Regions from separate parts of the Rhizobium sp. SG570 genome, predicted to be linked through region 3. Evidence: predicted binding sites of a transcription regulator. Region 3 holds the regulator's gene; each other region holds the start of a gene.
What was found. The regulator HrcA, encoded in region 3, represses chaperone genes, less so after heat shock. The targets are predictions, from matches to a motif close to GTTAGCACTCNCNNNNNGNGAGTGCTAAC.
Positions count from the first base shown of each region.

Region 1: a site for HrcA is predicted at 1,779-1,807, ahead of groES (co-chaperone GroES). Genes of this name have one in related genera too.
Region 2: a site for HrcA is predicted at 1,500-1,528, ahead of FHT28_RS11155 (co-chaperone GroES). Genes of this name have one in related genera too.

Region 1 is NZ_JAAZQI010000003.1:373,248-376,367, forward strand. Features, by position in the region: gene groL (chaperonin GroEL) at 1-1,264, opposite strand, end outside; gene groES (co-chaperone GroES) at 1,316-1,630, opposite strand; gene FHT28_RS09065 (usg protein) at 1,910-2,182, shown strand; gene FHT28_RS09070 (Hsp20 family protein) at 2,404-2,877, shown strand; gene FHT28_RS09075 (DUF982 domain-containing protein) at 2,949-3,120, shown strand, end outside.
Region 2 is NZ_JAAZQI010000004.1:270,420-273,539, reverse strand. Features, by position in the region: gene FHT28_RS11165 (MFS transporter) at 1-290, shown strand, start outside; gene FHT28_RS11160 (SDR family oxidoreductase) at 348-1,052, opposite strand; gene FHT28_RS11155 (co-chaperone GroES) at 1,582-1,890, shown strand; gene groL (chaperonin GroEL) at 1,939-3,120, shown strand, end outside.
Region 3 is NZ_JAAZQI010000006.1:91,972-95,091, forward strand. Features, by position in the region: gene grpE (nucleotide exchange factor GrpE) at 1-565, opposite strand, end outside; gene FHT28_RS14225 (GFA family protein) at 777-1,211, shown strand; gene hrcA (heat-inducible transcriptional repressor HrcA) at 1,215-2,303, opposite strand; gene rph (ribonuclease PH) at 2,476-3,120, shown strand, end outside.

The DNA.
Region 1 (3,120 bases), on a different contig from region 3:
CCCGCAGCAGCGCCACGCCGCCGCCGGGTAGGATGCCTTCCTCGACGGCCGCGCGGGTGGCATGCAACGCGTCGTCGACGCGGTCCTTCTTTTCCTTGACCTCGACTTCCGTCGAGCCACCGACACGGATGACGGCGACACCGCCGGCGAGCTTGGCAAGGCGTTCCTGCAGTTTCTCGCGGTCATAATCGGAGGTGGTTTCCTCGATCTGCGCGCGGATCTGCGCAACGCGGCCGTCGATCTCGGCCTTGGAGCCGACGCCATCTATGATCGTCGTATTCTCCTTCTCGATCGCTACCTTTTTGGCTCGGCCAAGCATGGTCAGCGTCACGTTCTCCAGCTTGATGCCAAGATCTTCGGAGATGACAGTACCGCCCGTGAGGATGGCGATGTCTTCAAGCATGGCCTTGCGGCGATCGCCGAAACCAGGAGCCTTGACGGCAGCGATCTTCAGGCCGCCACGCAGCTTGTTGACGACGAGCGTTGCAAGAGCTTCGCCTTCGACGTCTTCAGCGATGATGAGGAGCGGCTTGCCGGACTGGACCACGGCCTCGAGCACCGGCAGCATGGACTGGAGGTTCGAGAGCTTCTTCTCGTGGATCAGGATATAGGGATCCTCAAACTCGACCCGCATCCTGTCCTGGTTGGTGACGAAGTAGGGTGATAGATAGCCACGGTCGAACTGCATGCCTTCGACGACTTCGAGTTCGGTTTCGGCGGTCTTGGCTTCTTCAACCGTGATGACGCCCTCGTTGCCGACCTTTTCCATCGCTTCCGCGAGATAGCGGCCGATTTCCTCGTCGCCATTGGCCGAGATGGTGCCGACCTGGGCAATCTCGGAATTGTTGGAAATCTTGCGGGCGTTGGTCTTCAATTCCTTGACGATTGCGTCGACAGCCAAATCGATGCCGCGTTTCAGGTCCATCGGGTTCATGCCCGACGCCACCGCCTTGGCGCCTTCCCTGACGATCGCCTGGGCAAGAACTGTTGCGGTCGTGGTGCCGTCGCCGGCAATGTCGTTGGTCTTTGACGCGACTTCGCGCAGCATCTGTGCGCCCATATTCTCGAACTTGTCTTCGAGCTCGATTTCCTTGGCGACAGTGACGCCGTCCTTGGTAATACGCGGTGCGCCGAAGGACTTGTCGATAACCACGTTTCGGCCTTTGGGACCGAGCGTCACCTTGACGGCGTTGGCGAGTACATCGACCCCCCGCAGCATGCGGTCACGGGCATCGGTGTTGAATTTTACGTCTTTCGCAGCCATTCTGTTCACTCCTTTACTAGGCAGCAAGTTCGACTGGTGATTGGAAGCGCCTTAAGCGGCCTGCTTCTGCGTTGCCTGGGCCTCGATGACGCCCATGACATCGCTTTCTTTCATGATCAGAAGGTCTTCGCCGTTGATCTTGATCTCTGTGCCCGACCATTTGCCGAACAGGATGCGATCGCCGGCCTTGACGTCGAGTGCCTGCAACTGGCCGGCATCATTGCGCGCACCGGGGCCGACAGCGATGACCTCGCCTTCCTGCGGTTTTTCCTTGGCGGTATCGGGAATGATGATGCCGCCTTTGGTTTTCTCTTCGGATTCAACCCGGCGGACAAGAATGCGATCATGAAGCGGTCGGAACGACATGTTTTCCTCCAATGGACAAACAATGATGACGTTGTTCCCCGGCCGGACCGGATGACCAGTCCGGGCGGGCGCAAAACCTCGATCGAGCGTCTTGCGCGAAATGATCTGGTTTGTCGGATTTTCGATTTCAAGAGGTCAAAATAAAAAAATTAGCACTCTTCAGGAATGGCTGCTAACACACTGGAAAGGAACAACAACCTGGCCTCGAGCGTTCAAAAAATCATTGATGGATGCAAAAATTTACGCCACCTTCAGATTGTTACGAAACGGAGATGAAGCATGCGATTTTCATCGGATCTGGAGCGTCAGCTCAACGGTTATGGCCTTACCACCGCGCATATCCTCTACCGCATTCCCGATTTCGAATCCGTCCTTCAGACTTATGTCTGGCAGGACTATGATTTGGCTCCCGATTTCCCTGAGATGCAGAAGTTCCTCAACTACTGGCAGGCGAACCTTGACGGGCCGCTGCATTCAGTGCGCTACACCCATCAGCGTCTGATCGGACCCAGCGAATGGCGCCGCGTTGAAGGCGAGTTCAAGCTGCATTGAGGCTCGAGGGTCTCCATCCAAATCCGGACGTTATGGAGGCCCAAAGAGCTCAGTCGCCAAGGAATATACAAGCAAGAAAAAATTTTCAGACGAGGCTCTTGAACTCAAAAATCCGAAAAACCAAATCGATTGCCGCCAGCCGCTGAGAAAAGGGCTGGTCATGCTGGGAGCGCTGTCTTTCGGCGCTTCCGTATCCATGTTGCTTCAAGGAGGATATGGCTATGGCAACGACTTATAACTATGCACCCCTGTTCCGCTCGAGCGTCGGCTTCGATCGGGTCTTCGATCTTCTGGAAAATGCCCAACGCGGTCGTTCGATCAGCGATTGGCCACCCTATGACATCATCAAGACCGGAGACGACAGTTACCGAATTACGATCGCGGTGGCGGGCTTTGCTCAAGACGATCTCGACATCACCTTCCAGTCCAACCTTCTAACCGTGACGGGCAAGAAGGAGGAGACCCCTGGTGAGGGCTACCTGCATCGCGGCATCGACGGCCGGCCGTTTGAACACCGGTTTGAGCTTGCCGACCATGTTAGCGTGAGCGGAGCCGATCTGAAGAACGGTCTGCTTTCGATCAACCTTGTTCGCGAGATCCCGGAGGCGCTCAAGCCGCGGAGAATCTCCATTGAAGCCGCGCCCGCTTCGACATCGACTGCACCCGCACAGATCGACGCGCAGAAGGCAGCTTAATCCGCATTCTGTTGAGCAAGGGCGCCGTCATGACGGCGCCCATCAACATCTGGGTTGGGAAGGAGAGCATGATGAAACCCGATATGTTCCAAGAGCCCGTTTCTATTCTTGTCGGCCTCGGCTTTCCGGCCGAGATTCGTTCGGTGACGGAAGCTTATCGACATCTCATGGAATGGCCGGCCTCTTCTAGAGACCCCGCGCATTCAATCGCGCTCAAGGCCTGCGATGCGGCACTACGAGGTG
Region 2 (3,120 bases), on a different contig from region 3:
TGCTCCAGGGTATCGGGCAGGGAGGGCTGATCGCGGTGGCGCTGACCGTGATCGTGCTGCGCTCGCCCGACCCGCACGTCGCCGCGCATCTGTCCGGCATGGCGCAGTTCATAGGCTACCTGCTTGCCGCAATCGGGCCGCTCGTCGTCGGCATGATCCACGGTTGGACGGGAAGTTTCGCCTGGTGTTCGGTTCTGTTCGTCCTGCTTGGTCTCGGCGCCGCCATCAATGGCTGGTTTGCCGGCCGCGCCATCAACGTCAATGCCACGACGATAGAAACCGGCACGTAATTCGGACTACGTGCTGACCCGACTGGAACGAGGGGCGGTTTCGCCGGCCGGCAGGTCTCATATGGAGCGGGTTAGTCCGCCATCGACCTTGAGGTTCTGGCCGGTGATGTAGCCTGCGCCATCGGATGCGAGGAACGCGATCGTGGCGGCAATCTCCGAACTCGTGCCGTAGCGCTTCATCGGCACGCCGTCGCGGCGCTCTTCGGTTGCCGGCAAGCTGTCGATCCAGCCCGGCAGTACATTGTTCATGCGGACATTATCGGCCGCATAGGTATCCGCGAAAATCTTGGTATAGGCGGCAAGGCCGGCACGGAAAACGGCTGATGTCGGAAACATCGCCGATGGTTCGAAGGCCCAGGCCGTGGAGATGTTGATGATCGCACCCGACTTTTGCGCCTGCATGATCGGGGTGACCAGACGAACGGCGCGGACTACGTTCATCAGATAGACGTCAAGGCCTGTGTGCCATTGCTCGTCGGTGATCTCGATGATCGGCGCTCTTGGTCCGTGGCCGGCACTATTGACCAGTACGTCGATGCGACCCCACTTCTCCATCGTCGCATCGGTCAGGCGTTTGAGATCGTCGTTCGACTGATTCGAACCGGTGATGCCGATGCCGCCGAGCGACGCCGCAAGGGCCTCTCCCTTGCCGGAGGATGAAAGGATCGCAACCCTGAATCCATCGGCGGCAAGGCGCTTGGCGGCTTCCGCACCCATGCCGCTGCCGCCCGCCGTGATGATTGCTACTTTTTCTATCGACATGCCGTGAGCCTCTCTCTGTTCGTTTGCGGGCAAGGAAAGATTGCCTGACTTTTATGAGTCAAATAGCATTTCAGGCGCGCTGGCACCAACCAGTTGCGTTTTTATTTGAGATGAAGATCCGTTTTGCGGGTGCCCATCCTGACCGCGGTCAAGGTTCCGCCCAACTACCAAAAGGGCGGCCGTGACGATCGTCCGTTACAATTGCTCATGGACGAACGGGCGGCCGTCGAAAGCGCTGCCAAAGCATCTTCCCATACCCGGCCGCGTCCGCAGCAAACTGATATGCGAAGCACCGATCGATATTTATCTTGGAGAAAATCCGGTTAGTTGAAATAAAAACTCATTCGTCATTACAATGGAGCCGGTAATTTTCATCAGAATTGCCCATACAATTCTATGGAATCATGGACGCCATTCTCGTATGATTTTATTCTCCAAATAATATTCGTTGGCACTCCTATCAATCGAGTGCCAAGAATGTTATTTTATGGTTGCAGCCGCCCTATGCGCCGGCCGCAGAAAGATCTTTATGCTATTTCGCCCGCTGCACGACCGCGTCGTCATCCGACGCGCCGAAGGTGATATCAAATCCAAGGGCGGGATCATCATTCCCGATACCGCCAAGGAAAAGCCGCAGGAAGGTGAAGTGATCGCCGTCGGTCCCGGTTCCCGCGACGAAAATGGAAGGCTGATCCCGCTCGACGTCAAGACTGGCGATACGATCCTGTTCGGCAAATGGTCGGGAACCGAGGTCAAGATCAATGGTGAAGACCTTCTGATCATGAAGGAGGCCGACATTATGGGCATCATCGAGAACGCCGTCGACAAGGCTGCCTGATCCACCGAATTTAGCTCCTTTATCTCAAGACTGAACAGGGCAAAGACAATGTCTGCCAAGCAAATCATTTTTTCTACCGACGTCCGCGACCGATTGCTTCGTGGCGTGGAATTGCTGAACAATGCCGTCAAGGTGACGCTCGGTCCCAAGGGCCGCAACGTCGTCATCGACAGACCCTATGGCGCTCCGCGCATCACCAAGGATGGCGTATCGGTCGCCAAGGAAATCGAGCTTGAAGACAAGTTCGAGAACATGGGCGCGCAGCTGGTGCGCGAGGTGGCTTCAAAAACCAACGACCTTGCCGGCGATGGTACCACGACGGCGACCGTGCTCGCCGCGTCCATCTTTCGCGAGGGTGCCAAGCTGGTTGCCGCCGGGATGAACCCCATGGACCTCAAGCGCGGCATCGATCTCGGCGTTACCGCCGTGCTTGCGGAAATCAAGGCGCGCGCCACCAAGGTCAAGTCCTCAAGCGAGATCGCGCAGGTCGGCACGATCGCCGCCAATGGCGATGCCAGCGTTGGCGAGATGATCGCCAAGGCCATGGAAAAGGTCGGCAACGAAGGTGTCATCACCGTCGAGGAGGCCAAGACGGCTGAGAACGAACTCGATGTCGTCGAGGGCATGCAGTTCGACCGCGGCTATCTCTCGCCCTATTTCGTCACCAATGCCGAAAAGATGCGCGTGGAACTGGAGAACCCCTATATTCTCATTCACGAAAAGAAGCTCGGCAATCTGCAGGCGATGCTTCCGATCCTCGAGGGTGTGGTGCAGAGCGGCACACCGTTGCTGATCATCTCGGAAGATGTCGAAGGCGAAGCGCTGGCGACATTGGTCGTCAACAAGTTGCGGGGCGGCCTCAAGGTCGCTGCCGTCAAGGCGCCGGGTTTCGGCGACCGCCGCAAGGCCATGCTGGAAGACATCGCCGTCCTGACGGCCGGACAGATGATCTCCGAGGATCTCGGCATCAAACTGGAGAACGTCACACTCGATATGCTCGGCCGTGCCAGGCGCGTGCTGATCGAGAAGGATACCACGACGATCATCGATGGCTCTGGCGATAAAGCCGCCATCGAGGCACGTATCAAGCAGATCAAGGCGCAGATCGCGGAGACGACCTCAGACTACGACAAGGAAAAGCTGCAGGAGCGGCTGGCAAAGCTCACCGGCGGCGTTGCGGTGATCCGCGTCGGTGGCTCGACCGAGATCGAAGTCAAGGAAAAGAAGGAC
Region 3 (3,120 bases):
CGCCGACCATGGCCGGGCGCAGAACGCGCTCGCCGATGACGAAGCCGGCCTGCACGACCTGCACGACCGTATTGTTCGGCACCTCTGAATTCGGCACCTCGAACATCGCCTGATGGAAATTGGGGTCGAACTTCTGCCCGATCGGTTCGATCTGGCGCACGCCATGGCGCTCCAGTGCCGAGAGCATGGAACGCTCGGTCATCTCGACGCCGTCGATCAGCGTCTGCAGGCCGGCATCGGCGCCGGCGCGCGCTTCGGCCGGAATGGCGTCCAGCGTGCGGCGCAGATTGTCCGCCACTGCAAGCATGTCGCGGGCGAAGCTCGCCACGGAATAGGACTTCGCATCCTTCACATCACGCTCGGTGCGGCGGCGAAGATTGTCCATCTCGGCGGCGAGGCGAAGGTAGCGGTCACGCAGTTCGCCGTTTTCGGCCTTCAGCAGCTCGACCGGGTCCGGCTGAGACGGCTCGGTCGCATCAATGGTTTCCGCTGCGTCTTGAGCGAAATCCGCTGATGTGTCGGCCGCCGCGGCGTCAGGTCCGGTTTTCGTTGTTTCGTCGGTCATGACGGTCTCCGAATTGCTTTGTCTTTTGGATGTGCCCGATATCGAGGTTTAGCCGGAAAAAATCAAGGCTTTGTCGAGAAGATCAGCCAATTCGTGGCATTACGACGGTGGCAAGATACCGGCGGATCAGAGACGCTGGTTGCGACTCGGCTATCCAGGCCTTCTCTCCGGTGATATAGTTAAGCGTATCTCAACACGGCGGGTGAGATCAATGTCCAGCGGCAAATCCCTTTCCGGCAAATGTTTCTGCGGTGCAGTCGAGGTCACCGTCGACGGCGAGCCTATCGCGATGGGCTATTGCCACTGCGATTCCTGCCGGGAATGGTCGGCGGGACCGGTCAATGCCTTCTCGCTCTGGCCGCCCGAAGCCGTCCACATTACCAAGGGTGCAGATCGCATCGGCAGCTACCAGAAGACCGAAACGAGCGTGCGCAAGTGGTGCACGGTCTGCGGGGGCCATCTGCTGACGGAGCATCCCCCATGGGGCGTAACCGATGTTTACGCCGCTGTCCTTCCCGGTCTCGACTTTCAACCGGCATTTCACGCCAATTACGAGACGACGGTGCTGCACATGAAAGATGGACTGCCGAAGCAGAAGGATTTTCCGGCGGAAATGGGCGGATCGGGAACGCTGCTTCCCGACTAGGCGTCAGATCCCTGGCCGCGACAGCCTCGAAATCAGCTGTGCCGTATAATCCACCATGGGTACGATGCGTGCGTAGTTCAGCCGCGTCGGACCGATGACGCCGACTGCTCCGACGATGCGATCGTCATCGTCGCGGTAGGGAGCGACGATGAGCGATGAGCCGGACAGCGAAAAGAGCTTGTTTTCCGAACCGATGAAGATACGCACCCCCGGTCCGCTTTCCGCAAGGTTGAGGATCTCGATGAGACTGTCCTTCTTTTCAAGGTCATCGAATAGCAGACGCAGCCGGTCCAGATCCTCGGCGCCGCCGACGTCGGCCAGCAGATTGGCGTGGCCACGCACGATGAGTTGCGTCGGCTTGCCTTCGGCGTCGTCACCCGACAGCACCGCAATTCCGCGCTCGACCAGCTCATGCGACAGGCTGTCCAACTCCTGGCGGACGCTATCCTTCAGACTTTGCACACGCCGGCGGAATTCCGGAAGGGTCTGGCCGGCCATATGAGCATTGAGGAAATTGGCGGCCTCCGTCAGCTGCGACGAGGTGATGCCGGCCGGCAGTTCGATGATGCGGTTTTCGACCTGGTCATGATCGCCGACAAGCACCGCAAGCGCCTTGGTCGGCTCCAGGCGGATGAATTCCACATGCTTCAGCACGGGATCGCTTTTCGCGGTAATGACCAGGCCGGCGCCGCGCGAAATGCCGGACAGCATGCGGCTCGCCTCGGACATGACCGATTCCATCGGCTGGTCGCGATTGCTCCCGCGCACCTGCCGATCGATGTTGGCGCGGTCCTCGGCGGAGAGGTCACCGACCTGCATGAAGGCGTCGACGAAGAAGCGCAGGCCGATCTGGGTCGGCAGCCGGCCGGCGCTGATATGCGGCGAATAGATGAGACCAAGCTCTTCCAAGTCGCTCATGACATTGCGCACCGAAGCTGGCGACAAGGACATGGGCAGCAGGCGCGAAAGATTGCGCGAACCGAGCGGCTCGCCGTTTTCGAGATAGCCTTCGACGATGCGGCGAAAGATTTCCTTGGAGCGTTCGTCAAGCGCAGCAATGACATCCGAAACCGTCGATGTCGTAAATACCATTTTGCTGCCAAATCCGTTCCATTGAGCCTTAGTGAAAATATAATCATTCAGTTAGCAATCGCAAAAGGGAAAAATGCGGTTACCGCCGCAGTGGGGCATTAAAGCCTGCTTTTCCTTTGCAAAAGCCTCCTCTGGGTCGTAGAAGCGGTCATCGAAGTTTCAGGAGAGTGGAATGCGGCCTTCAGGCAGAAAAACCGATCAGATGCGCAAGGTGTCGTTCGAGCGCAATTTTTCCAAGCATGCGGAAGGCTCGTGCCTGGTCAAGTTCGGCGATACGCATGTGCTCTGCACGGCAAGCCTGGAAGAAAAGACGCCGCCATGGCTGCGCAACAGCGGCAAGGGTTGGGTCACGGCTGAATACGGCATGCTGCCGCGCGCGACCGGCGAGCGCATGAAGCGCGAAGCTGCCGCCGGCAAGCAGGGCGGCCGCACGCAGGAAATCCAGCGCCTCATCGGCCGCTCGCTGCGCGCCGTCGTCGACCTGAAGGAGCTCGGCGAACGTCAGATCACCGTCGACTGCGACGTCATCCAGGCCGATGGCGGCACGCGGACCGCGGCGATCACCGGTGGGTGGATCGCGCTCTACGATTGCATGAAGTGGATGGAAAGCCGCAACATGATCAAAGTCGACCGCGTACTGAAAGATCACATCGCGGCGATCTCCTGCGGCATCTTCGCCAGCCAGCCGGTGATCGACCTCGATTATCTCGAGGATTCCTCGGCAGAAACCGACGCCAACTTCGTCATGACCGGCAAAGGCGGGATCGTCGAGATCCAGGGAACGGCCGAGGGCACGCCCTTCAGCGAAGAAGAATTC